DNA from 4 places in the Paenibacillus sp. 7541 genome. Region 2 is predicted to be linked to each of the others. Evidence: riboswitches for the same ligand, from Rfam matches in the RefSeq annotation. Region 2 holds a riboswitch; each other region holds the start of a gene.
The links. A riboswitch is a leader RNA that binds a small molecule or an ion and turns the genes downstream of it on or off. The one in region 2 is predicted to bind cyclic di-AMP.
Positions count from the first base shown of each region.

Region 1: linked by a shared signal. The riboswitch ahead of CHH75_RS18000 (C40 family peptidase) and the one ahead of CHH75_RS22085 (resuscitation-promoting factor) in region 2 are both predicted to bind cyclic di-AMP.
Region 3: linked by a shared signal. The riboswitch ahead of ehuB (ectoine/hydroxyectoine ABC transporter substrate-binding protein EhuB) and the one ahead of CHH75_RS22085 (resuscitation-promoting factor) in region 2 are both predicted to bind cyclic di-AMP.
Region 4: linked by a shared signal. The riboswitch ahead of CHH75_RS11035 (TrkH family potassium uptake protein) and the one ahead of CHH75_RS22085 (resuscitation-promoting factor) in region 2 are both predicted to bind cyclic di-AMP.

Region 1 covers NZ_NQLZ01000029.1:113,162-118,534, forward strand. The annotation lists gene CHH75_RS17990 (leucyl aminopeptidase family protein) at 1-1,196, shown strand, start outside; gene CHH75_RS17995 (copper homeostasis protein CutC) at 1,205-1,909, shown strand; cyclic di-AMP (ydaO/yuaA leader) riboswitch at 2,316-2,456, shown strand; gene CHH75_RS18000 (C40 family peptidase) at 2,462-2,938, shown strand; gene CHH75_RS18005 (2Fe-2S iron-sulfur cluster-binding protein) at 3,003-3,497, shown strand; gene CHH75_RS18010 (DUF4183 domain-containing protein) at 3,586-4,095, opposite strand; gene CHH75_RS18015 (DUF4183 domain-containing protein) at 4,497-4,910, shown strand; gene CHH75_RS18020 (hypothetical protein) at 5,066-5,373, shown strand, end outside.
Region 2 covers NZ_NQLZ01000044.1:11,790-17,162, forward strand. The annotation lists gene CHH75_RS22075 (HD domain-containing protein) at 1-149, shown strand, start outside; gene CHH75_RS22080 (TatD family hydrolase) at 266-1,054, shown strand; cyclic di-AMP (ydaO/yuaA leader) riboswitch at 1,239-1,451, shown strand; gene CHH75_RS22085 (resuscitation-promoting factor) at 1,718-2,926, shown strand; gene rnmV (ribonuclease M5) at 3,125-3,679, shown strand; gene rsmA (16S rRNA (adenine(1518)-N(6)/adenine(1519)-N(6))-dimethyltransferase RsmA) at 3,676-4,560, shown strand; gene yabG (sporulation peptidase YabG) at 4,631-5,373, shown strand, end outside.
Region 3 covers NZ_NQLZ01000026.1:20,084-25,456, forward strand. The annotation lists gene cls (cardiolipin synthase) at 1-33, opposite strand, end outside; gene CHH75_RS16130 (AI-2E family transporter) at 253-1,332, shown strand; cyclic di-AMP (ydaO/yuaA leader) riboswitch at 1,459-1,605, shown strand; gene ehuB (ectoine/hydroxyectoine ABC transporter substrate-binding protein EhuB) at 1,978-2,832, shown strand; gene ehuC (ectoine/hydroxyectoine ABC transporter permease subunit EhuC) at 2,834-3,487, shown strand; gene ehuD (ectoine/hydroxyectoine ABC transporter permease subunit EhuD) at 3,490-4,152, shown strand; gene ehuA (ectoine/hydroxyectoine ABC transporter ATP-binding protein EhuA) at 4,165-5,019, shown strand; gene ectA (diaminobutyrate acetyltransferase) at 5,045-5,373, shown strand, end outside.
Region 4 covers NZ_NQLZ01000016.1:98,585-103,957, forward strand. The annotation lists gene CHH75_RS11025 (LysR family transcriptional regulator) at 71-979, shown strand; gene CHH75_RS11030 (potassium channel family protein) at 1,093-1,767, opposite strand; partial or broken gene CHH75_RS11035 (TrkH family potassium uptake protein) at 1,785-3,123, opposite strand; cyclic di-AMP (ydaO/yuaA leader) riboswitch at 3,193-3,351, opposite strand; gene CHH75_RS11040 (CPBP family intramembrane glutamic endopeptidase) at 3,665-5,347, shown strand; gene uvrC (excinuclease ABC subunit UvrC) at 5,322-5,373, opposite strand, start outside.

The DNA.
Region 1 (5,373 bases), on a different contig from region 2:
CGCATGAAGGCAAAGGCTTGTCCCCGGAAGAGGAGCTGCAGGCATGGGCGGAAGGCTGGCTCTATGGATTGTATCGATTCACGAAGCATCGCGGCCGGGAGGCGTATCAGCCGGAAGCAACCTTGAACTTGCGGTTGCAGGACTGGCCGGAACTGACAAGGGAGCAGATTCAAGACATCCTTCACAGGGCGGCCGTTCGGTCGGAGGGGACCCGGCTCGCGCGCGATCTTGTCAATGATTCGCCTGAGTCGCTGAACCCGGAAGCGTTTGTCGAGTTGGTATGCGGGCGCTGGAAGGAGCAGCCGGTGCAAATCCAGGTATACCGTGGCCAGGAACTGGCAGAGCGTCAGATGAACGGCCTGCTGGCCGTCGGGGCAGGCAGCAGGCATGACCCGGCTTTAATCGAAATTACATACCGTCATGCACCCGATCCGGACGAGCTGCCGATCGCCCTTGTCGGCAAAGGGATTACGTTCGACATGGGCGGCATGAACGTCAAGACAGGGCGAGACATCAGTGATGCCCGCATGGACATGGGGGGTGCGGCGGCAGTAATCGGGGCGATGGATATATTGATATCCAGCCGCGCCCGGGTGAACGCCGTCGCCCTCATTGCCGTGGCAGACAATCTGCCGGGGCCGGATGCGATGCTCCCGTCTTCGGTCATCCGATATCCGAACGGCCTGACCGTTCAGGTGGCGAATACGGACGGAGAGGGGCGGCTCATCCTGGCTGATGCGCTGCTTCATGCCGCCGCAATGGGCGTTCGCAAAGTGATCGACATTGCAACGCTTACAGGCAATATCGGCACGGCGCTTGGACTTGAGCTTGCCGGCATATGGGGCGATGAAGAGATCACGCGTGATCTGGTTGAGATCGGGGAGCGCAACGGGGAACGGCTGTGGCCGATGCCGCTCGTGGAGGAATATGTGTCCGACCTGCGGAGCGATTATGCTGACCTGCGCAATGTCGGTGCCTCGCCGCTGGCCGGAGCGATTTCAGCGGCGCTGTTCATCCGTCATTTCGTGGATGAAGACATGCAGTGGGTTCATATCGATATGGCTGGAACCGTTCAGTACAAGCGGGAGTATCCTCACGTGGCGGCCGGGGCGACCGGATATGGTGCCCGGCTGCTGGCGGATTATGTACAGAAGCAGTTTCCGTCCCCAGTGAATCCTGCTTCGGATAGGAGGTGAGGAAGGGCATGCTGCTGGAAGTCATTGCAACCTGTGTCCAGGACGCGATCACCGCCGAACATAGTGGCGCAGACCGGCTGGAGCTGATCACCGCCTTTACCGAAGGAGGGCTGACTCCTGGGATCGGTATGGTTCAAGAGGTTGTTCGTGCGGTTCAGATTCCGGTTCATGTGATGGTTCGTCCACACAGCCGTTCTTTCATCTACGATGCGTGGGACATCGCGACGATGGTCGCGGAGATCAAGGCGATTCGCAGCACAGGTGCTGCCGGAATCGTGCTTGGCGCGCTGACGGAGGACGGGATGATTGACGAACGCGCACTGGAGCAGATGCTTGCTGCAAGCGGAAGTTTGCAGGTTACTTTTCATCGGGCGTTCGATGAGCTGAAGGATCAGATGTCGGGGCTGGAGGTGCTGAAACAGTACGCTCCGGTTACGCGCATTCTGACATCGGGCGGCAAGCCGAAAGCGTGTGATGCCGTTCCGAGAATTCACCAGCTGGTCGAAGCGGCGCAGGACAGCCATATCCGGATCTTGGCGGGCAGCGGCTTGAGCCGGGCGATGATCCGGGATTTTGTTGAGCAGACGGGCGTATCCGAGGTGCATTTCGGGACATCGGTTCGTTACGGGCAATCGGCGCTCGCGCCGATTCACCCTGAAGAGCTGCGACGGGTTGCAGCCGCGCTGCAGCCGCTGCGCGAGTCAGCGAAGTGAAGATCTGACTTCGCTGCAGCCGGAAGAAGGACGGCAACAAGGCCATTCGAAGGTATCGAATGGCCTTTGTTCCATTGCAAATAATCTGAATTATGGGTATTCAGGACGGGGCGCTGCGCTGTGCAAGGATCGTTAGCAGGGTTAAGTTGATTCATTGGTTAGCCCGGTTAAAGGCCCTTTGAAAGGCGAAATTAAAAGGTTAGTTAAAAGTCAGTTGAATTTTTGTAAACAACAAGAAAGTTTCATAGAGTAACACAATTGTCATGTTTTTTAACCTTGTATTAGGCGGCCGATGGGCTTCGTTTATAGTGGAATCGACACGATAAAACAATTGTCGGACAATTCCAAGGATATTATTGACATTATGCGGGCTTGTATACTATATTAGAGAAGGTTACAAAACGTTAATGAATTTTTGCCGAATTTCGTCTGTAGAAAACGGGGGAACCATTCCGGGTGAATTATTCCCATGCTTTGCATTGAAGGGAATATAGGGAGCCTTCTACCGAACCCTTAGCTAACTCCGTAGGCATCGAAGGGAGTATGTATCTTTTGAAGAAGTTGGTTATTTCTTTATTAGGGTCTGCGATTATTTTTTCTTCTGGTGCCATGACCGCATTTGCGAATGAACAGCCAAGCTTTCAACGCGAGGTCAAACAGCTGGTGGGTACTCCTTATAAGTGGGGTGGATCAACTCCTCAAGGGTTTGATTGCTCCGGATTCGTATTATACATATTTAGAAATTTCGATCTGAATTTGCCTCGTACATCTGAAGGCCAAGCCAAAGTCGGCGAGCATGTCGATAAAGATGATTTGCGTGTAGGAGACCTTGTCTTTTTCAACACAAGCGGTAAGGGGATCTCCCATGCAGGCGTTTATATCGGAGATGGACAATTTGTACATGCTTCCAGCAGCAAAGGGGTCAGAATCAGCAAACTGACCGAATCCTATTATCAGACCCGCTACGTAACGGCTCGGCGCGTGCTGGATCAGGAAAGTTATGCGAAGCTGGTGGGTGTGGCAAGCTAATTCGTCTACATATGAATTGTGACATAGAAGGACCGGCGAAGATATGTTAGCCGGTCCTTTCCTGTTGGCAGATTTCATAATCAAGAGGACAGGTTATAATAAGAAGCAGGAAGTGGAAGCAGAGAGCAACCATTGGGAAGAACAGCAGGGAGGGAGCGCATTGATCAAGTGGTGGAGGAAATGGATCAAAGGGGATGAAGCAGGGAAGACAAGCGAACCTGAGTCTAAGGAGGCTGGGGAAACGGCGCAGCCGGTAGGCGAGGCGGTCGTCGAACTGCGGGGCCGCAATGTTCAGCGCAAGGTTGTACCGGTCACCGGTCTGACGATTCTGGAATTGGCAGAGAGGAATGAAGTGGATTGGAATTCTTTCTGCAAGCGGGGAACTTGTGCGCGCTGCCGTTGTCTAGTCATCGAGGGAGCCGAGCATTTATCTGAACCGAACCTGGCGGAGGAGCGCAGGCTTGATCCGGAGGAGATTGATGAAGGCTACCGGCTTGGGTGCCAGAGCAAGCTTGCCTCCACCGGTGCTGTGATCATTAAGCATGCACCTTATTTTTGAGTGCGGTAGAACAAGGGCTGAAGCAAGGGAGAAGCGGATGCGGCATCTGATTCTCCCTTGCTGTTTTTGTTTATAGAAGCCGGGCCGATCATGGCAGAACTGATGCATCAAACCGGAGCACCTCCAGCAGCACTGGGGTGCCGGCTTGCAGGAGGTCGCCTGGGGAGGAGATGGTGAGTGCGGTGCTTGTAACAGAATAGATGGCCGCCTCCTGAACGATTCCGTTGATGTATAACCGCGAGTACCCGCTGGGAGTCACGTCCATGATACTGGTGACCGGCGCTCCGCTATTGTCCGTGAATTGACCGGCATTGATCACGAGCGGCGGGTCCAGCGGAACCGGCGCTGCGGTGGTATAGAAGTACCGCTCCAGCATGGGCAAAACAACGATCTGAGGGATGAGGGCGGAGCCTGGTATTCCCTGAGGCCCTTGCGGACCTGGGGGTCCTGGCGGTCCCTGAGGGCCTGGCAGTCCTGGAGGACCCAGCGCTCCGGGAGGACCCGGTCCGCCTGGCTGTCCTGGTGGTCCCGGCCAGCCGGCATCTCCCTGATTGCCGGGAGCACCGGGCTGACCGGGAGGACCGGATAGGCCTGGCATGCCTGCGGCTCCCGGAGGCCCGGCAGATCCGAGAGTTCTCCATTCCGTGCGGGAACGGCCTTGCCGGGGCCGTCTTCGGGAACAGAGGCGCCGTTTGCTTCGCTGCCCACGCTTCTTGATCTTGCAGCGGCGCAGGGATCTTGCTGCGGTCTTGCTAACGCATTGGCCCAGATAAATCACCTCCTCCTGTCTGTCTTTACGGTAACATATGCGCGGACCCCGCTATCGGAATAGACGTCCACATAGGCCGATGGAATATTACCGAAAAACTTGCAATGAATGATAGAATCTAGTTTGTTGTCTGAATCCAAAGTCGGTGATCGAACATTTAATAAGATAGCAGCATCCTAAGCTGCTGATCGTAAACACGCATATTTCTGGATAGGGAAGGGGGAAACCGCATGCCTGTTATCAAACCCGTGATTACGGCGATTGCCAGCGAGCCGGTTGCTACCGGGGGTGAAATCACAACGACAGTAACACCTGCGGTTACGCGATTTTTTGCCGCTGTAGCGGCGGAAATGATCGGTGCTGATGCCACGACCATGCCGGCAGGGAGCTTCATTGATGATTCCGGGGCGCTCATTACGGAATTTCCGGCTTTGGCGGCGACAGACTATGTTAATGTGTATATTAATGGAATGCTGCAGCAAGCTTCACTCTTCACGCTATCTACCACCGATTTGGTGCTGGATGCGATTGATGTGCCAGTCGGCGTTCCTGTTCTGATCGAGATTGGAAGTTTCGCCGGCACTTCTTCAACGATCACAGCCCAGCCTACAATTTCGGCGCCTACGATTACGATTATTAGCTGATGGCATGAGCAAGTTGTCCCTGGCGGTGCCAGGGACAACCCTTATCATAGAAGCCGAAGTCTAGGCCTGGAATACATACGGGAGAGCGATGCTTATTTTCAACGTATGCCGGGAAGGTTAAAGTTACAATACGACAGCAGGAAGGAGGGGAGACAGTGCCGCGCAATTTGGAATATGTGCCTTATGGTTATGAACCGCCAGCAACCGGCAGCAAGGGGACTTTAATCTATTATGATCTGTTTGAGCCTGTGGAGCTACCTCTGCTTGAGGATGCTGTGAAGCTGATGCATAGAAGATCGTTCTCCAGACTGGTTCTGTATCCGCTGCATGAAGAGACAGCCAAACGGATGTTCAAGGGCAAAGTGAGACCTTTTTACAAGCGGGAGCGGGAATTGGAAGAATGGATGATGGACAAGGAAGGTCAAAGCATCGTGCTGGAGTCCTTTGAATCCAAACGGAGAAA
Region 2 (5,373 bases):
GGGAAATCTCGGAGGTATCGGAGATTGTGCGCTCTATAAGCGGGATTCACCAAGGGCGTTATCATCTGTATTTCCCGGCGGAAAAAGTGAAGGATGCGCTTGACCGCATGCCTAAACATATCACAGATATTTTCAGACAAAGCTTGTAAGATAGATTCTGGCTGCGCTAGAAATCTCGGCGTTCCCCCTTATACTTTTAAACAGATCGGGGGCAGGCAAAGCAAGTTTGCGACAAAAAGCAACCCAAAGGAGTGGAAATGACGCGATGCTGTTCGACACACATACCCATCTGGATGCGCATCAATTCGACGAGGACCGGGAGGCCGTCATTGCCCGGGCGCTTGAAGCGGGCGTATCAAGAATGATCAATATCGGTTTTAACCGGGAGACCATTCCGACAACGATGAAGCTGGCGGAGTCCTATGACTTTATTTATGCGGCCGTTGGCTGGCATCCTGTAGACGCGATTACGATGAAGGACGAGGATCTGGACTGGATCGCCTCGCTCTGTGCTCACGAGAAGGTGGTTGCGATCGGAGAGATCGGCCTGGACTATCACTGGGACACCTCCCCGAAGGAGGTTCAGCACCGCGTGCTTCGCCGGCAGATTGGCCTTGCGCGTGAACTCGGCATGCCGATTGTCATTCATAACCGGGATGCGCATGAGGATATTGTGAAGATTTTGCGGGAGGAGAAGGCGTCCGAGGTAGGCGGCGTGATGCATTCCTTCTCAGGGAGCTGGGAAACGGCAAAGCTGTGCCTGAATATGGGCTTTCATATTTCCTTTGGCGGGCCGATTACGTTCAAGAATGCCAAGCAGCCGAAGGAGGTTCTTGTTCAGGTTCCGATGGATCGTTTATTGATCGAGACGGATTCGCCGTATTTGACACCGCACCCGTTCCGGGGGAAGCGAAATGAGAGCGGATATGTTAAGATGGTGGCCGAGGCTGCGGCCGAATTGAAAGGAATTACCGTGGAAGAACTGGCTGAGATTACCACGAGAAATGCTATGGAACGATTTTCCATTAAACAAAATCCGGAGCAAAAGCGGTGAAAAAGAGAGTATTTGCGATTAATTAAAGATTTTTTAATACAAAAGAGGTTGATATTACAATATTTTAACCATTTACTTCGAAAAATGTGGTTGATTGTTGCTTTACAACCTGCATGTAAACAGGATATCATCTTTTCAGTGATAAGAAGCTGCCAAGATTTCGAATCTGCAGCGGACCATTTCATGAACCGTCTCGCTTAATCCCTGCTTTTTGGGGAACGGGGGAACCGATACAGCTTTATGCATCCGCGGGATGCCGGGCCGTATTTGATTTCAGTAATTCGAGTCTTTGGGGTGAATTGAACGGACTTCGCCATGAGCGAAGCTCCCGACATAGGGCGTCACTCTTACGTCCAAACCCGACAGCTAACTCCGTAAGCGAAGTAAGAGGGGAATTCTCGTGCACACCTTTTCCATGATTATTGTCATCAGGAAGCCACGTTAGAGCCTCTAGTACTCTTTCAAGGGCTTCTTTTGTTTTTGAATATTGGAGAGGTGATCGTCATACTGTTGGTAAACAGGAGGTGACGAAGCATGGACGGGAAGACGGGGATTGACGCAGGGCGTTTAGTAGCAGTTCGCTCTGTGGGAAAATTTGCTATAGTCACGTCAAATGCATTTCATGCGTTGTCAGACGGCGGGACTATGAAGGAGGATGGAATAGTGGGCGTTTTTCAATCTGAGAAGACCCATGAATCACAATCATCCAGCATGTCTTACGCATTACGATGGAAGCATGAAAATTTGCGTCAATTGGTGTTGCTTGGCACCATGGGTGCCATCACCGTCTCATTGCTCGTGTCGCTGGTTGTTCATGATCAGACGGGTAAGGAAGTTCATCTTGTGGTTGATGGTCGAGTGACCAAAGTCGAAACGCGTGGTTCCCTGCTTCAAGAAGTGCTGGATGAGCAGGCGATTACGTTGAACCCGCAGGATCAGGTGTCGATGCCCCTGAATGGAGCGATTCAGGACGGCGACCGGATCATTATCGAGCGTGCGGTTCCAATCCAAATTACAGTTGACAGCAAAACTCAAACGCTGTTCACCACCCAGAATACGGTCGCTGATGTGCTCAAGGAAGCTCGCATCACGGTCGGGGTAGATGATAAAGTTGTGCCATCCGAAGACACGAAATTGTCCGGTAACATGGATATCCGTGTCATCCGCGTCACGAAACAAACCGTTCAGGAGCCGGAAAGCCGCACCTTCCGCGTGATCAAGACGGCGGACCCTTCTCTGGTCAAAGGCGATAACCGCGTCATTCAACGCGGCGAGAACGGGGTGCTGATTCATCATTACGAGAAGGTATACCATGACGGAAAGCTCGTTTCCAAGACGAAGATCGGTCAAGAGGTAGAACGGAGAACGAAGGATAAGATTATTGCAGTCGGCACCAAGAAGGCTCCGGAGCCGGAGATCGTCGAGGAGCAGACCGTTCAGACGGCTGCTGTGAATGTTAAGGCTACATCTGCGAAGCTGGCCACCGCGAAGAAGGCGCCAGAAGCCAAGGCAGCGGAGAATAACAATAATGTCGTCTCCAAAGCCGGTGTTGATTTTAAATATACCAAGGTGTTGAACAATGTATCCATGACCGCCTATTCCTCGGAACAGCCGGGCATCGGGACACGTACCGCTTCGGGAACCCGAGTGACCGAGGGCCGTACGATTGCAGTTGACCCTAACGTCATTCCGATCGGCTGGTGGGTATACATCGAAGGACTGGGCTTCCGCCGCGCTGAAGATACTGGCGGCGCGATCAAAGGCAACAAAATCGACGTCTATTATGATTCGCTGAATGCAGCCATTAATTTCGGGCGCAAAAACGGGCGTACCGTCTATGTCATCGGCCCGGTAAAACCGAATGTCAATTAACCTGGACCAGCCATAATTCCAATTTACTTTGCCATGATAATGCTATACTATGTAGCTTATAATATACATTGACGATAAGAAGAGGATGATCATCCTCTTCTTTTATTTTGTGATTTGGACAGCTTGGCACCGGCTGGAATGAACGATGTGCCGGAACGCCATCTGGCGGATGCGAAAGAGGAAGGAAGATTGTATCGTATGATCAAGGAAGTTATCGTGGTGGAAGGCCGGGATGATACGGTTGCGATCAAGCGGGCGGTTGAAGCCGACACGATTGAAACCGGCGGCTCGGCCATCAACCAGCATACGCTGCGCCGGATCGCGCTTGCCAAGGAGCGGAGAGGCGTCATTATTCTGACTGACCCCGATCATGCAGGCGAGAGAATCCGGAAGATTATAGATCGGCATGTGCCTGGCTGCAAGCATGCCTTCATCCCGGAGGAAGATGCGACCCGCAAAGGGGACATCGGGGTGGAGAACGCATCGCCGGAGGCTATTAGAAGGGCGCTTGAACGTGTGCATACGTCATTTGAAGGCAGAGAGAGCCAGATCAGTATGGACGACCTGATTGACGCCGGGTTAACGGTTCATCCGGATGCAGCCCAGCGGCGCATGCAGATGGGCAATCTGCTGGGGATCGGCTATTGCAACAGCAAGCAGTTTTACAAGCGGCTCGGAATGTTCCAGATTACACGTGAGGAATTTGCAGCTGCGCTGGCGAAGCTGGATGAAGGAGGCTTGGAGTCATCATGACGCGAATCGAAGATATTTCAACACCAAGGCGAACGAAGGAGATCATTCAGCGCCACGGCTTTTCCTTCAAGAAGAGCCTCGGGCAGAACTTTCTGATCGACCAGAACATTCTGCACAAGATCGTGGAGGCTGCCGAGCTCGATGAAACGAAAGGGGCGCTGGAGATCGGACCGGGGATCGGGGCGCTGACAGAGAAGCTGGCGCAAACCGCTGGCGCAGTCACCGCGGTCGAAATCGACCAGCGTCTCATTCCGATCCTGAAGGAAGTGCTGGAGCCGTACGGCAACGTTCGTGTCCATCACGGCGATGTGCTCAAGGTGGATCTGCACGAACTGTTTCGTACGGATTTTGCGGACAAGGCCAAGGTCAGTGTGGTGGCCAATCTGCCGTATTATGTGACTACCCCGATTCTGATGAAGCTGCTGGAGGAGAAGCTCCCGCTGGAGAATATCGTCATCATGATCCAGAAGGAGGTCGCAGAGCGAATGGCTGCGTCTCCGGGAAGCAAGGATTACGGGAGCCTGAGCATCGCGGTTCAGTATTACAGCGTGCCGAAGCTCGTCTGTACGGTTCCGCATACCGTATTCATTCCGCAGCCGAATGTGGAGTCAGCGGTGATTCGGCTGGAAGTCCGCGAGGAGCCGCCGGTATCGGTGCCGGATGAAGGGTTCTTTTTCGAAGTGGTACAGGCTTCATTCGCCCAGCGGCGCAAGACGATTGCGAACAATCTGAAGAGCCGCTTCTTCCCGGAGAAAGGGCGAGAGCGGCTGGAGCAGCTTCTGGCTGAAGCAGAGATCGAGCCGTCCCGGCGCGGGGAGACACTCAGCATTGAGGAGTACGCGCGGCTTAGCCGCGTTCTGTACGAGGCTGGCATCCGTTAACGCAGTTAATTTGAATCCGGCATGAACCAATCACCGCTTATGCCCATACCATAGGGTAGGGGTGATGTTGATGAACTTGGGAGATTTGGTCGTTCGTAAATCCTACGGCGGCGATATCACGTTCCGGGTGGAGGATGTGCGGCGGGAGAACATCATCATTAAAGGGACAGAATTCAGGCTGCTGGCTGATTCGCCGGCTGATGATCTGGTCAAGGCGCCGTATCCCGCTGTAAGCGAACGAACAAAGCAGGCACGGATTAAGGCCAGCGAGTCATTAAGCCGCCTGGAGAAGCATAAGCAGGAACAGAGTGAGCGTCAACTGGCCAGCCTTCGGAATGAATGGGGCCAGAACGTGGATAAAGGTTATTTTGACGTGCCTGGAAAGGTTCTTCATCTGGATGGAGACCCCCAATATTTGAAAAAAAGCCTGGCACTGTACAATCAGCTTCGGGTACCGGCGGAAGGGCATTACGTCAATGAATCGGCCATGGCGGATGTGCTGTACCATATGCTGCCGCGGGTAAGGCCCGACATTGTCGTCATCACAGGCCATGACGGCGTGCTCAAGCGCAGACAACCGTACAATCTGTACAGTCTCGACAGTTACAAAAATTCGCAAAACTTCGCTTCGGCGATTCAGGTCGCGCGTCAATATGAACGCAATATGGACTCCCTGATCATTGTGGCAGGGGCATGCCAGTCTCATTTTGAGGCGCTGCTTCAGGCGGGCGCCAACTTTGCAAGCTCTCCAGGCCGCATTCTGATCCATGCGCTGGACCCGGTATACGTGGCTGCAAAGGCCGCTTACACGTC
Region 3 (5,373 bases), on a different contig from region 2:
GATGAAGCTAATGATGATGGACGTAACATCCATGAAAAAAGTTCCCCCTACCTTTCAGCCTTGTCCGGATAACGCTTCATATTATACTGGAGCTGTTACAAGAAGTATATATCCGGCACCCAAATGGGCCGTGAGATTGAGCGTCAATTGAGGCGGCAAGAAGGATGTGTATCCCGCTTCTTCGCTGCCGTTTGAAAAGCCGGTCTTCTGCATGATACGATAATTGAAACATAAGGAGATGGGGAGTCGCTATTGCTGAAGATGAACAAGTTTTTTAAGTTCTGTTTTGCCGTTATTCTCGTTCTGATTATCATTTACCTTTGCTCGTTAGTCAGCTTCATATTCAACCCTCTATTATCCTTTATTTCGGTGATCATCGTTCCGCTGATGCTGAGCGGTTTTTTCTATTATCTGCTGAGGCCGCTGGTGGCTCTAATGGAGAGGAAGAAGATGAACCGGACGCTGGCGATTTTGCTGCTCTATGTTGTGTTTGGGGGGATCCTGGTCGGCTTTCTCATCGGGGTCTGGCCCTCTCTTAAAGCGCAGATCATTGCCCTGGTGGACAATGCGCCGGCGATTTTCGCTGCCTTGAACAAGAAGATGCTGGAGCTGGAGCAAAGCGGCTTCCTGGAAGGTGTGTTTCCGGAAGGCTTCAATCCGTTAACGACGCTGACAGAATATTTGAACCGAGGCTTTACGTTCCTGACGGAATATGTCGTGAATTTGGTGGGAATTATATCGGAATTTGCGATCATTATGTTCATCTTCCCGATCCTGCTGTACTACATGCTGAAGGAGGGCGGCAAATTCGGCGAGCTGATCGTCCGCTTTCTGCCGAACCGTTTCAAGGAAGTCGGCGCGTCGGTGCTTGGTGAAATCGACAGTGCGCTCAAAGGCTTCATCGTAGGTAGGGTGATTGTCAATTTTGCACTGGGGGTCTTGATGTATGTGGGCTTCCTCATTATTGGGCTTCCGTATGCGCTGCTGCTGACGGTCGTTGCGGTCATTGCGAACTTCATCCCGTTTATCGGGGCTATCGTGTCCTCGATCCCGATCATTATTATTGGTTTGATCCAGTCGCCATCCACCGCGATATGGTCGCTTGTCATCATTCTGGTGGCCCAGCAGATACAGGATAATCTGATCGGTCCGTATATTTTTGGCAAGCAGCTGGACATTCATCCGATCACCATCATTGTGCTTGTCCTGGTCGGACAGGACCTGGCTGGCATTATCGGAGTCTTGCTGGTCGTTCCGGTTTACATGATTCTCAAAATTCTGATCAGCCGGATTTACGAGCTGTTCTTCAAGGAGAGATGGGAGCAGTTATAGGGGGGATGAACACCCCGTCAATGAATTCTTTAAGTTTGCGGAATGCCTTGTGTGATGCGGTTTTCAGCCGATCCTTCACCGCTTAAAGGGCTGGATCGGTTTGACATTTCCTAGCATTCCCTGTATTATGAACACACGCTTAGTTTCCGGTTGCTTAAGTCCGGAAAGCGGGGGAACCAGTTTTTTTAGGGGCGAGTCACTTGATTGTCAAGTGTAGGGTACCATCTTACCCGAGTCCGTCAGCTAACCTCGTCAGCAGTGGATGGGTCTTATTACATAATTGAGATTGATACCAAGGCCCTTAATTCTATGGAACAGGGGCCTTTTCTCTTTTCATTGACCCCATGCTGGCGGAGCTATGTTCGGATCCCCCTGCAAGAGGTCTTTTTTCGTTGGTTAAGAAGAGGAGGTGGCAATCAACCGGGCGTAGAGTAAGCGCCAAGCAAGTCCATATGCATATCCACAGGCGGTACAAGTGACGTGGAGTATAAGGAAAAGTCGATTATTAACGCTGGATAATGGGAGCGTTGAAACGGATTTTGACCCTATGAAAACCTAGTTGAAATATGAGTTTACTAGGTTTATTTATTCATGCCTAAAACAGGCATTCACAGATTTCAAGAAAGGTTGTGGGAAGGTTTGAAATTGCAAAAAGTGGCTCTGTTGTTGCTTAGTTTGGTGCTGGTTAGCGTGCTTGCAGCATGCGGGGATCAAGGCAGCACGCTGGAGAAGGCGATCGAGAGAGGGTATGTTACGGTCGGCTTCGCGAACGAGAAGCCTTACGCCTATCAGACGGCCGATGGCGAGCTGACAGGGGAGGCGGTCGAGATCGCCCGCGTCATTCTCGAGCGGCTTGGCGTTGGGGAAATGCGGGGGGAGCTTACCGAATTCGGCTCGCTGATCGCCGGGCTGCAGGCGAACCGCTTTGACATGATCACGGCCGGGATGTTCATCACGCCCGACCGCTGCTCGGCTGTCCTGTTCGCTGATCCGGAGTACAGCATCGGCGAAGCGCTGGCCGTGAAGCAGGGGAACCCGCTGAACCTTGGCAGCTACGAGGATATCGCTGCGAACGAGGAAGCGAGGGTTGCCGTCATGACCGGTGCTGTGGAGATCGGCTACATGGAGAAATCGGGGATTCCATCCGAGCGCATCATCCAGGTTCCGGACCAGGCGTCCGCGATCAGCGCACTGCAGGCCGACCGGGTTCAAGCGATTACGATGACGGGTCCATCGCTGCAGGCGATGCTGGATTCGGCTAGTGATGATCAGATTGAGCGGGTCGCCGATTTCGAGCAGCCGGTCATCGACGGGGAGAGCGTACGCGGATACGGTGCCACGGCTTTCCGTCAGGCCGACACGGAATTCCAACAGGCTTACAATGCGGAGCTGCAGAAGATGAAGGAGTCTGGCGAGCTGCTGGAGATTTTGCAGGAATTCGGATTTACCGAGGATGAGCTTCCTGGCGATATGACGGCAGTCGCAGCGTGCGGGGAATAAAATGCCATCGTCTTGGATTGAATTTTTGCCTACCCTGCTGAAGGGCGCGGAGATCACCGTCATCGTGGCGCTGCTATCCGCGGTGCTAGCCATTGTCGCAGCCTTTATTGCCGGTTTGGGGCGCCTGTCCAAACTGTGGATCGTGCGGACGGTGATGGCGGTGTACGTGGAAGTATTCCGGGGAACGTCGCTGCTGGTGCAGCTGTTCTGGCTGTACTTTGCATTGCCGTTTATCGGGATCGAGCTGCCGAAGATGGCAGCGGCCGTGCTGGCGATCGGACTCAACTTCGGCGCATACGGCTCCGAGATTGTCCGCAGTGCGATTCTTGCGGTGCCGAAGGGACAGTGGGAAGCGGCGGTGGCGCTCAATATGAAGCCGTGGCAGCGAATGTGGAACATCATACTTCCCCAGGCCTCCCTGCGCATGCTGCCGCCATTTGGCAATCAGCTGGTGGAGCTGATCAAGTCGACGTCGCTGGTGTATTTCATCACGATGGCAGATCTTACGTACCAGGCGATGGTGCTCCGCAACAACTACATCTCCTGGACGACGGAAATATTGATTTTGCTGCTGCTGATGTATTTTGTCATGGCAACACTGGTCTCCGTGGGTGTGAAGCTGCTTGAGCGGAAATTGACAGCGGGGAGGCTATAGAGATGTGGGATTGGAATTATGTGCTTGATGTGCTGCCGCAGCTGTTAAGCGCGCTGAAAATGACCGTGTGGATCACACTGTGCTCATTTGTCGTATCGCTGATCGTCGGTTTGCTGCTGGCGCTTGCGGCAAGAAGCCGATTCAAGCCGCTGGCTTATGTCACCAAAGGCATTATTGAATTTATTCGAAATACGCCGCTGCTCGTTCAGGTGTTCTTCTTGTATTACAGCCTGCCGCTATTGATGGGCGTTTCCATCCCGGCCTTCTATGCCGGGGTCATCGGTCTGGGTCTTCATTACAGCACGTATCTGTCCGAGGTGTACCGCTCAGGCATTGAGGCTGTGCCGAAAGGGCAATGGGAAGCGGCAACGGCACTGAACTATACGAAGGGGCAGACCTGGCGGATCGTGGTTCTGCCACAGGCGATCCCGCCGATCATCCCGGTGCTCGGCAATTATCTGATTGTGATGTTCAAGGAGACGCCGATTCTGTCTGCGATTACGCTGGTGGAGATGATGCTGACGGCCAAAAATGTGGTGTCCCAGTCGTTCCGGGCATTCGAGCCGTATACGCTGGTCGGGATTCTGTTCCTGGCGATCAGCTACATCGCTTCCCTGCTGGTGCAGCGGCTGGAGAAACGCATGAATCTGTTAAGAGGAAAGTAGGAGGGGATACGGATGTCGACAACCGTTATTGAGAGTGGAGAGGAAGCATCCAGGGAAAATGCATCCCTGCGGGATAAGCCGGGCACAGGCAATACGCCGATTGTCAGATATCAGGGCGTGACCAAATCGTTCGGGGATGTGCAGGTGCTCAAAGGCATTGATCTGGAGATGATGCCAGGGGAGAAGGTGGCGGTCATCGGCCCAAGCGGCTCCGGCAAAACGACGATGGGGCGCATGCTCATGACGCTGGAGGAGCCGACGGAGGGCACAATTGAGCTGGACGGCGAGCTGCTGTGGCATATGCGGGTCAAGGACCGGCTCGTGCGCGCCGACGAGAAGCATCTGCACCGGATGCGAGGCCATGTTGGCATGGTGTTTCAGCATTTCAATCTGTTTCCGCACATGAATGTGCTGCGCAACGTAACCGAAGCGCCGCGCAAAGTGCTGGGCCTGTCCAAGGAGGAGGCCGAGGAGAGAGCCGTGTCCATGCTCGGGAAGGTGGGGCTGGCCGACAAGCTGAAGATGTACCCGTCCCATCTGTCCGGCGGACAGAAGCAGCGGGTGGCCATCGCCCGCGCCCTTGTCATGAAGCCGAAGGTGATGGTGTTTGACGAGGTGACCTCGGCGCTCGACCCCGAGCTGGTGGGCGAGGTGCTGGAGGTGATTCGCGAGATTGCCGAGGAAGGCGAGATGGCCATGATGCTGATTACGCATGAGATGGACTTTGCGAAGGAGATCGCTGACCGGGTGATTTTCGGCGCGGATGGAAGAATCGTGGAACAGGGGACGCCGGAGGAGATCTTCGAGAACCCGCAGAGCGAGCGGCTGCAGAGCTTCTTGCAGCGTTTCCGCGCACAAGGAATTTGATCTGCCGAGAGGAGCGAACACGAGGATGAGTATCGAGACAAAGCAAGCGATCAAATACCGCAAGCCGTCGGCGGAAGACGGCTCGCGTATATGGAAGCTTGTGCAGGACACCGGGTCGCTGGACCTGAATTCACCTTATTGCTATATGCTGCTGGGACATTATTTTAACGACACCTGCCTGGTAGCGGAGGACAGGGGCCGCATGATCGGCTTCATCTCCGGCTTTCGGCCGCCCCGGAATCCGGAGACGCTGTTTGTGTGGCAGATCGCAGTCGCCCGGTCGCACCGGCGTCGAGGCATTGCGAAGGCGATGCTGACCGAGCTGCTGGCTCAGGATGGCTGCCGCGGCGTCCG
Region 4 (5,373 bases), on a different contig from region 2:
TTGCGTTTCTTCAGCAAATCTTCATGTTCACTACCTAATATACACTACCATATAACAGGAGGATGTAGCCATGTTCGAAGAGCTGGACGTCTTTGCCGTCGTCGTTGAGCAATCCAGCATCAACAAAGCTTCCAAGCTGCTCAACCTGTCCCAGCCGGCGGTCTCCCGCAAAATCGCCAAGCTGGAGGACGAGCTTGGGCTGCAGCTGTTCAACCGTCGGGGCAAGCGACTGGAGCTGACCTCGATCGGACAGATCGTTTATACCTTCGCCCTGGAGCAGCGGCAGCAGCAGTTGAAGTTTATGCAGACGCTGGCGCATTACCGCGAAGGCGAGCAAATCTCCATTACGCTTGGCGCCAGTCTGACCACGCTGCAGACGACGCTGCCTCCGCTTGTGAATGCTTTTATGGAGAAGCATCCGGCGGCGGAAATTAAACTGGTCACTGGCAAGACTCATGAAATCGTTTCTTATGTAAGGGAACGACGCGTGGATATCGGCATCGTTGCTTCCTCCATCAATCAGCCGGGGCTAAAGTGCATTCCGCTCTTTGACGATCATCTTGAGCTGGTCATCCCGCTCGGCCATCCGCTGGCGGAGCTTGAAGCGGTCAGCATCGAGCATCTGCAAGGACTGCCGATGATTATTTTCTCCACCGGCACCTGGTACCGCAAGCTGACCGATGATCTGTTTCATCGCTGGGGCATTATGCCCGACATCCGGATGGAGATCGATTCCTTCGAGGCGATCGTCCGCCTCATTCCAACCTGCAAAGCGGCGGCGCTGCTGCCCAAATCCTATTTGCGCCCGCAGCTGCTGTCCGATAACGGTCTGCTCGACATCCATATCCCCGCTTTGATAGAGACCCGGCGGACCACTTCGCTCGTCTATGACGAGTCCTCGGATTTGAGCAGTGCGGCCAGACGCTGGATCGCCGAGACCGAGGTGCTGTTCACTGAGCTGCGCAAGCTGAAGGCATAGGGGCAGGCTTGCAACCCACAGTAGCCGCCTAGCCTTATGACAACAAAGCGATCATCTATACACCGCATGTTCCGTGTACGCATGATCGCTTCTTCCTATTATATAAGTGCGGATTAACCTTCCTGCGAGTTGACAACCTCATTCTCAAATCGTTCCACGTTCTCATTCGAACCGATAACCACCATAATGTCACCGGCATGCAGCACATCCATCGCCGTTGGCGCCACAATGATGCCGGAAGGCTTGTTGACCGCCACGACGGTAACCCCATAACGAACCCGCGTGTTAAGCTCGCTTAATGTTTTTCCATCCATGCAGTCCGTCACCGTCAGCTCAACGACCAGATAGTCTTTGGACAGCTCGATATAATCGAGAAGGTTAGGGGTAACGAGCTGATGAGCCACACGAATGCCCATATCTCTTTCCGGGAAGATCACCCGGTCTACGCCCAGCTTCTCCAGCGCTCTGCCGTGCAGCACCGATATCGCTTTGGCCACGACCGTGCCCACACCAAGCTCCTTCAGCAATATAGCTGAAAGAATGCTCATCTGGATATCGTCGCCGATCGCCACAATGCCGCAGTCGAAGTTGCGGACGCCAAGCGACTTCAGCACTCCCTCATCCGTAGCATCCGCCACGACGGTATGCGTCAGCAGCTCGCTCATATCCTCCACAACCTCTTCGTCCCGGTCGATGCCCAGAACTTCATACCCCTGCTCCATCAGTTCAATGGCGAGGCTCGATCCGAACCGCCCTAGACCGATCACTACAAACTGTTTTGGTTTCATGTTTCCCGTCATGCTCCTTACCCAATAATCATTTTGCCTTCCGGATAACGGTACAATTCTTTGTTTTTATTCGGACCCAGCGCATACACGAGCGTCAGCAGTCCAAGCCGTCCCGCAAACATCGTGAAACAGATCAGCACCTTGCCGAAGGCCGTCAAATGAGGTGTCAGCCCCATCGACAGCCCAACGGTGCCGAAGGCCGATGTCGCCTCAAACAAGATCTCCAGAAAATGTCCATCCTCCGTAGGATAAAATCATCGCAACGGTCAGCACAAGCAGCACCGCGAGCAAAGCAATCGTCAATGCCTTCAGAATCCGCTCCTGAGCCAGCCGGTAGTGGAACAGCACAATGTCCTGACGTCCGCGCATCATGGCGACCACCGCCCCGATCATCACCGTAAAAGTCGTCGTTTTGATCCCGCCCCCGGTCGATCCCGGAGAGGCGCCGATAAACATCAGAATGACGATGAAAAATTGTGTCGCCTGCCTCATTCCCGTAATGTCAATCGTGTTCACTCCGGCCGTTCGGGGCGTGACCGACTGGAGCAGGGCCGCCAGCGTTTTGCCGCCGCCATCCAGGGCACCGAGCGTTCTCGGATTCGTGAACTCGAACACCATAATGACAACGGCTCCGACCAATATGAGCGCTCCGCTCATGGACAGAACGACCTTCGAATGCAGGGACAGCTTCCGTTTCTGGCGAAAATCAATCAGATCCGACAATACCACAAATCCAAGTCCCCCGGAAACGATTAAAAATATGGAAACGATGTTGATCAGCGGGTCACTCACGTACCCCGTAAAGCTGTGAAATTGTCCAAACAGATCAAAGCCCGCGTTATTAAACAGCGATATGGCATGAAAAATCCCGAAATAAACGGCCTGCCCGGCCGGCATGTCAAACGCCCAGCGTATCGAGAACAACGTGGCACATACGGCTTCAATAACAAATGTATAAATAATTACCCTCCTGATCAGCCGTACAATCCCTTCCACTGATGTCTGGTTCATGGCCTCCTGCAGCACCAGCCGGTCCTTGAACGAGATGCGCCGCTTGAACATCAGCGCGAACAGCGTTGCCATCGTCATAAAGCCTAATCCGCTAATCTGGATGAGCAGCATGATCACAAGCTCGCCAAAGGTGCTGTAAGTTGTCGCCGTATCAACGACGACTAGACCTGTCAGACATACAGCCGATGTCGCGGTAAACAAGGCGTCAATCGCTCCAAGCGGCTCCCTGCTGGTTGTTGCCACCGGCAACATCAGCAGCATTGTCCCGATCCCGATGAGCGCTGCGAAGCCAAGCGTCAGGATTTGCGGCGGGGACAACTTGAGCCAAAATAATTTCGGGTTCAACTTGTTCACCTTCTGTTGATAAAAGTCAAAGAAAAAAAGACACTGGAAATCCAATGCCCCTTTCTGTTCTGGTTCCTGTGCTGCAGCCTACGAGGTTAGCTGACGGGTTCGGGCTTTCACAGGTTGCCCTATTCCTCCTCATTCATGATGAATCATGAATGACTTAGGAAATTCACCCCAATTACATGGTTCCCCCATTTTCTGGTCGAAATTCGGCTGTCTTATTTTCTTTGCTGAAAGCATGATGTGATTATAACGCAATCGCCTCACGAACCCAATGCTGTTTTTGCTGCAAAATATCTTTAAAAACGTCCGATTTGGGCATATTCAAGAATACGAGCACCTGCTTCTCTTGCATTTTCGTAAGCTTTCATTCGTTTTCATCGATTATTTAAAAAAATGACAGAGGGATAAGCTCCGTGAAGGGCACATATCTATGTTATATTGACTTATAGTTGTTTAAACTCTTCCACATCCGATACTTTCATACTGACGATAGGTATCTAATTTGCAGCAGTTATCCATCTCGAGGAGGAATTTCATGAATCGAATTCAAGAACCGCTGAAACTCAAAGCTAATTTCAGAACATTAATGATTCCAGCCATCGTCGGCCTCGTCTTGTTTCTGCTTCTGCAGATCGTGCTGCCCACCGCCGCCGATCCGGAGCTTCAGACGTCTGTTGTGATCACCAAGGAGGAAGCCTCACAGGCTGCCTCGGAATTTGCCAAGGACCAGTTAGGCTTCCCTGTAGAAGAAGCGACAGAAACGCTGGTGACTTATCAGTCGAATTCTGCGTTGTATGGATATTTGACCAAAGAGAAGAAGCTCGACGAGTACAATAAAACCTATGAGCAACAATATCCCTATGACGTATTCCGTGTTCGCTTCACGCTTCCGGGCTTGGACGCGCTGCTGGTGGATGTACATATGCAGACCGCGGCGGTTATCAGCTATACCCTTGATGCCGCGCACTCGAGCTATGACCGGATTGAGCTGAATACCGGCGCGGTACGGCGGGAAATGCTGCTGCTAGCCGAAGGCAACATGACCTTGTCCGAGAAACAGGCACTGGCAGAGCCCTGGCTCCAAAGGTCCGGCTATGATCCAGCCAGCCTGGAACTGCTTACGCAGGAGGGCGAGCCCAAGCTGGAATATGCCGATCCGTCAAAATCCGTTCTGGATGCTCAGCTGAAACTGGAGTTCACGTTCGAAGACCGCCAGCTGCGCTCGTATCAGCAGGCCTTCGATGTTCCGGAGCAGCATACCGCCTATGTGGAGAAGCAAACGCAAAACGCGCTTATGCTTACGCTGATCGGGTACGGTTTGTTCACCCTCGTGCTCGGAATTCTCGCGATTGTATACAGCGTGAAAACACGTGCCCACACTTCTTTTAAACGCGGAGTGTTTCTGGCGCTGCTGCTGTTTGTCATCCAGATGCTGAACACCTACAATTTGATGCCTGTGTTCAAAGCCCAGGGGATGTCCAGTTTCGGAATTGCATTCATGATGATCTTTTATGTAATATATTCCCTCGTCTTCTCGGCCCTTCTGTACTTCTCGCTGGTGGGCGGAGACGGGCTGTGGCGTAAGGAGGACGGGCTCAATGTGTGGCCGCGGGCGAAGGAACCGGGTTATGGGCCGTATGTGCTCGACAGCATGAAGCTCGGCTATCTGTGGGCATTCATCTTGCTTGGCATTCAGTCGATCATCTTCATCATACTGAGCCTTACGCTGAATACCTGGGCAACGACGGATTCGGAGCAATCGCCATACAACATGCTGTATCCGTGGCTGTTTCCTTTGATGGCCTGGTTCGCTGGCATATCGGAAGAGGCCGTTTACCGGCTGTTCGGGATTAAAATGGTCAAAAAAATCGTGCGCAGCACCTTTGTCGCCAGCTTGATCACTTCGATCATTTGGGCTCTCGGACATACGCTGTATCCGATCTATCCGATTATTTCCCGACCCATCGAGCTGGTAATCATCGGCCTGCTGTTCAGTTATATCTTCCTGCGATACGGTTATTTGACCGCCATGTTCGCCCACGTCATCTTCAACAGCACCCTGATGGGAATCAGCCTGATCCTGCTGAGAGACGCAACCAACGTGGTGATGGGGGCCTTCTATATCGCGCTTCCAGCACTGGTCGCTTACGTCATTTACCGATTTAACCCGCAAAAAAAGGAGAAGCCGTATACTACGACTCCTCCCGAAGCGCTTTAAGAATATCATTCGCTAATTTTTCACCG